Regions from separate parts of the Ureibacillus thermosphaericus genome, predicted to be linked through region 2. Evidence: a T-box and tRNA genes for the amino acid it is inferred to sense, from the RefSeq annotation. Region 2 holds a T-box; the other holds one or more tRNA genes.
What was found. A T-box is a leader RNA that pairs with one kind of tRNA and senses whether it is charged. The one in region 2 lies ahead of trpS (tryptophan--tRNA ligase), so its partner is inferred to be a tRNA-Trp.
Positions count from the first base shown of each region.

Region 1: it has a tRNA-Trp gene. The T-box ahead of trpS (tryptophan--tRNA ligase) is inferred to sense a tRNA for this amino acid. The anticodon was not compared.

Region 1 covers NZ_AP018335.1:3,338,762-3,341,215, forward strand. Annotated here, with positions in the region: gene UtA1_RS16100 (ISL3 family transposase) at 1-386, shown strand, start outside; tRNA gene UtA1_RS16105 (tRNA-Leu) at 525-607, opposite strand; tRNA gene UtA1_RS16110 (tRNA-Cys) at 658-731, opposite strand; tRNA gene UtA1_RS16115 (tRNA-Gly) at 739-813, opposite strand; tRNA gene UtA1_RS16120 (tRNA-Gln) at 819-893, opposite strand; tRNA gene UtA1_RS16125 (tRNA-His) at 928-1,003, opposite strand; tRNA gene UtA1_RS16130 (tRNA-His) at 1,030-1,105, opposite strand; tRNA gene UtA1_RS16135 (tRNA-Trp) at 1,132-1,205, opposite strand; tRNA gene UtA1_RS16140 (tRNA-Tyr) at 1,210-1,294, opposite strand; tRNA gene UtA1_RS16145 (tRNA-Thr) at 1,303-1,378, opposite strand; tRNA gene UtA1_RS16150 (tRNA-Phe) at 1,386-1,461, opposite strand; tRNA gene UtA1_RS16155 (tRNA-Asp) at 1,470-1,545, opposite strand; tRNA gene UtA1_RS16160 (tRNA-Met) at 1,550-1,626, opposite strand; tRNA gene UtA1_RS16165 (tRNA-Val) at 1,648-1,723, opposite strand; tRNA gene UtA1_RS16170 (tRNA-Glu) at 1,728-1,802, opposite strand; tRNA gene UtA1_RS16175 (tRNA-Ser) at 1,816-1,908, opposite strand; tRNA gene UtA1_RS16180 (tRNA-Asn) at 1,917-1,991, opposite strand; rRNA gene rrf (5S ribosomal RNA) at 2,006-2,121, opposite strand; rRNA gene UtA1_RS16190 (23S ribosomal RNA) at 2,244-2,454, opposite strand, start outside.
Region 2 covers NZ_AP018335.1:1,469,143-1,471,596, reverse strand. Annotated here, with positions in the region: gene spxA (transcriptional regulator SpxA) at 361-756, opposite strand; T-box leader at 1,191-1,403, shown strand; gene trpS (tryptophan--tRNA ligase) at 1,460-2,454, shown strand, end outside.

The sequences.
Region 1 (2,454 bases), 1.6 Mb from region 2:
AGAACTATACATATCATCGTTGCTTTAAAAAGCATATGTGTGAGGTGGAGATTCTCCACTATCTCATTGATTTAGATTCTGAATTAAAAGCGTCCTATGAGTTATACCAATACGTTCGACATTGCATCAAAACCAAAGACTTTGAGCTCTTGAAGAAAACCTTGGCAAATAAACAGAACAGCGTTTCCAGCTATATGAAAACCGCCATCAAGACAATAAACAAATACATCAATTACGTGGAGAATACGTTGAAATATGATTATAACAAAAGGATTAATAGCAAAATCAAGGTGATTAAACGCATTTCTTTCGGTTATCGATCCTTCTATCACTTTAGAAACCGAATATTCATTACCCAAAACTTAGCGAAAATAAAAACAGCTTAGGGGAACCTCGAATTTCCCCTAAGCCATCCGATTACATATTACCAAATAATGTCACTAACATTTATTCACCAACACCATTTGACAAAGAACCCATTATTACTGAAGGGTTTGATGATATAAGGTTTCCTTGAATCCTAATGCCGATGGTGGGAGTCGAACCCACACTCCTTTTGGGAACACGATTTTGAGTCGTGCGCGTCTGCCAATTCCGCCACATCGGCATAATAAAAAAGAGAAAAAAATAAATCGGTTAAACCGATATTTATTTATTTGGAGGCGGCTACCGGATTCGAACCGGTGATAAGGGTGTTGCAGACCCGTGCCTTACCGCTTGGCTAAGCCGCCAAATTACTGGAGCGGAAGACGGGGTTCGAACCCGCGACCCCCACCTTGGCAAGGTGGTGTTCTACCACTGAACTACTTCCGCTTGAATGGCTGGGGTACCAGGATTCGAACCTGGGCATGACGGAATCAAAATCCGTTGCCTTACCACTTGGCTATACCCCAATAATATTATATAAACAACTTTTATTCTATTTTATGGGGCGGCTGATGGGAATCGAACCCACGTATGTCGGATCCACAATCCGATGCGTTAACCACTTCGCCACAGCCGCCAAAAGCAGGTATATTAAAATATGTATGGGGCGACTGATGGGAATCGAACCCACGTATGTCGGATCCACAATCCGATGCGTTAACCACTTCGCCACAGTCGCCAAAATATCTTGGTGAAAATTAAAAATGGCAGGGGCAGTAGGAATCGAACCCACACCAAAGGTTTTGGAGACCTCTATTCTACCGTTAAACTATGCCCCTGTAATGGTGGAGGGGGGCGGATTCGAACCGCCGAACCCAAAGGGAACGGATTTACAGTCCGTCGCGTTTAGCCACTTCGCTACCCCTCCGGAAAGTATGGTGCCGGCGAAAGGAATCGAACCCTCAACCTACTGATTACAAGTCAGTTGCTCTGCCAATTGAGCTACACCGGCATATTTATGGTGGGTCGGGACGGAATCGAACCGCCGACACTTTGATCTTCAGTCAAATGCTCTACCAACTGAGCTACCGACCCACTTTTTATGGCGGTCCCGACGGGACTCGAACCCGCGATCTCCTGCGTGACAGGCAGGCATGTTAACCGCTACACCACGGGACCACTTTGGTTGCGGGGACAGGATTTGAACCTGCGACCTCCGGGTTATGAGCCCGACGAGCTACCAGACTGCTCTACCCCGCGATAATGTTAATTGTTTTTTTATGGTGGAGGATGACGGGATCGAACCGCCGACCCCCTGCTTGTAAGGCAGGTGCTCTCCCAGCTGAGCTAATCCTCCGAATTGGTGACCCCTACGGGATTCGAACCCGTGTTACCGCCGTGAAAGGGCGGTGTCTTAACCACTTGACCAAGGGGCCAATCTCTTAATTATGGCGGAGAGTAAGGGATTTGAACCCTTGAGACAGGTTATCCCCGTCTACACGATTTCCAATCGTGCTCCTTCAGCCTCTCGGACAACTCTCCAAGAAGAATGGCTCCGAAGGTAGGATTCGAACCTACGACCAACCGGTTAACAGCCGGTTGCTCTACCACTGAGCTACTTCGGAATGATTTTATATAAGCCTAGCAACGTCCTACTCTCACAGGGGGAAGCCCCCTACTACCATCGGCGCTAAAGAGCTTAACTTCCGTGTTCGGTATGGGAACGGGTGTGACCTCTTTGCTATCGCCACTAGGCTTTATTCCTTACCGAAAGACAAGTATTATTATATCATATTCTATACTTTTTTCAAGTATTTTTTATATTTTTTAATAACGAGAGGTTGTTCTCTCAAAACTGGATAACGACATTGAAATGATTGGTTAAGTCCTCGATCGATTAGTATCCGTCAGCTCCACACGTCACCGTGCTTCCACCTCGGACCTATCTACCTCATCGTCTTTGAGGGATCTTACTTGCTTATGCAATGGGAAATCTCATCTTGAGGGGGGCTTCATGCTTAGATGCTTTCAGCACTTATCCCGTCCACACATAGCTACCCAGCGGTGCCTTTGGCAAGACAACTGGTA
Region 2 (2,454 bases):
AAAACCGAAAGCGTGTACTTAGTATGTTTGAATCGGAGTAAAATACACCCCAATTCTTTAGTGCCTTTCCCCTTTACTTCCTTTGGTATACAGAACAAAACGCTTAATGAATATTTATGTTTCATTCTATGATTCTATTGTATGATGAACTAATAGAAAATGAAAAGGAAAAACACCCTTCAAATAAAATTATTTGAATTATTCAAAATTGTAGATGACAATATCAATTAAATCAAGTATTAAGTGAAAAAAGGATGAATTTTCTTTATGAAGGAATTCATAATAAAAATGCAATAAAAAAAGCGTAAACAAGTCAAACAAACGTTGACTGAATTTACACTTTTTCACTACATTATATGATTAATTGACCATTTTTTGGGCTTCCATTAATTGATAAGCACGTACTTTTCGAGGTAAAAATCGACGGATTTCATCTTCATTGTAACCAACTTGCAGACGCTTCTCATCTAAAATAATTGGTCTTCGGAGTAATCCTGGATGTTCTTGGATTAATTCATATAATTTTTGTAAAGGTAAACTCTCCACATCAACGTTTAACTTTTGGAATACTTTAGAGCGTGTAGAAATAATTTCGTCAGTTCCATCCTCTGTCATTCGTAATATTTCTTTAATTTCACTAATTGTTAGCGGTTCTGAAAAAATATTTCGTTCTCTATATGGAATATCATGTTGCTCTAGCCAAGCTTTCGCTTTTCTACATGATGTACAACTAGGTGATGTAAATAATGTTACAATCATTGTTACACTTCCCTTCTATATATAAATCAAAGGCATCTATGCTTTATTATTTATTTAGAATTAATATCATTTTAAATTCTGTATCAATTATACAACATTCTTTTTCTTTTGAATATAGGATAATTGAAAAATTCACATATTCATATGATAAATTTAAAAAAACATTCGTGAATCTTAGCTTTTTTTCACAATTAACATAAAATTTCCTACTAAAGTTGTATTTTCTCCCCTCCTTTATCTTCCAATTCATTTTCTCAATTAGATAACGACAATCGAGAATTTCTATATTTATTAATAAAATTTCCTTACATTTTCCTACTACCATACTACCCAAATCTTTTTCATCTCATTCCAAAATGAAAAATTTTTCACGTTTGATTTTTCCTTTGAATTACTTTATAATTCACTCATAATTTACCGAATATATACATTGAACAACGATGACGAAGAGTAGTACATTTGATTTCTGCGTTTAGAGAGTCTGTGGTAGGTGCAAACAGATCGCAGAGCAAATGGAATGGACTTTCGAGTTGGCTTTACGAAAGTGAGTAGTAAAGCTCGTACACTTCACGTTACGAAGAATCGAGAGTGGCCGTTTAAGGCAAACTGGGTGGTACCGCGGATATACATCATTCGTCCCAATACAATTTGTATTGGTCGTTTGATGTTTTTTTATGGATAAAAATAGGAGGTAGTGTTAATGAAGACTATTTTTTCAGGAGTACAACCAACTGGAGTTATTACATTGGGGAACTATATCGGAGCATTTATGCAATTCCCTGCACTTCAAGATGAAGGAAATGCCATTTACTGTATAGTAGACCAACATGCCATTACCGTTCCACAAGATCCAAAAGAATTGCGACAAAACATTCGCACCCTTGCTGCTACATATCTTGCAACGGGCATTGATCCGAAAAAAGCAACGTTATTTATTCAATCGGAAGTACCTGCTCATACAAAAGCTGGCTGGATGTTACAATGTATTTCATCCATTGGTGAGCTCGAAAGAATGACTCAATTTAAAGATAAATCAGCAAAGGAAGGAAAAGAATTCGTTTCTGTTGGTCTATTAACTTATCCACCGTTAATGGCTGCTGATATCCTATTATATAATACGGATATCGTTCCTGTTGGAGAAGACCAAAAACAACATATTGAATTGACTCGTGATTTGGCAGAACGATTCAATAAACGATATGGTGAAGTATTTAAAATTCCAGAAATTCAATTACCAAAAGCAGGAGCTCGCATTAAGTCATTGCAAGACCCGACGAAAAAAATGAGCAAGTCCGACCCAAATACAAAAGCGACAATTCGCTTATTAGATACACCTAAAGAAATCATGAAAAAAATTAAATCAGCCGTTACAGATTCAGATGGTGTTGTCGCTTTCGACGAAGAAAAGAAACCGGGTATCTCCAACTTACTTACAATTGAAGCAGCAGTAACAAATAAATCCATTGATGAGGTTGTAAAAAAATACGAAGGCCTTGGATACGGTGCCTTTAAAGAAGGAGTTGCTACTTGCTTAATTGAACATTTAACGCCCATTCAAGAACGATTCAACGAACTTATCGATTCAGAAGAATTAGATAAAATCTTAGATGAAGGTGCAGAAAAAGCCAATGCCATTGCAAACGAAACCGTTAAGAAAATGGAAATCGCGATGGGAATAGGTCGAATATCACGATA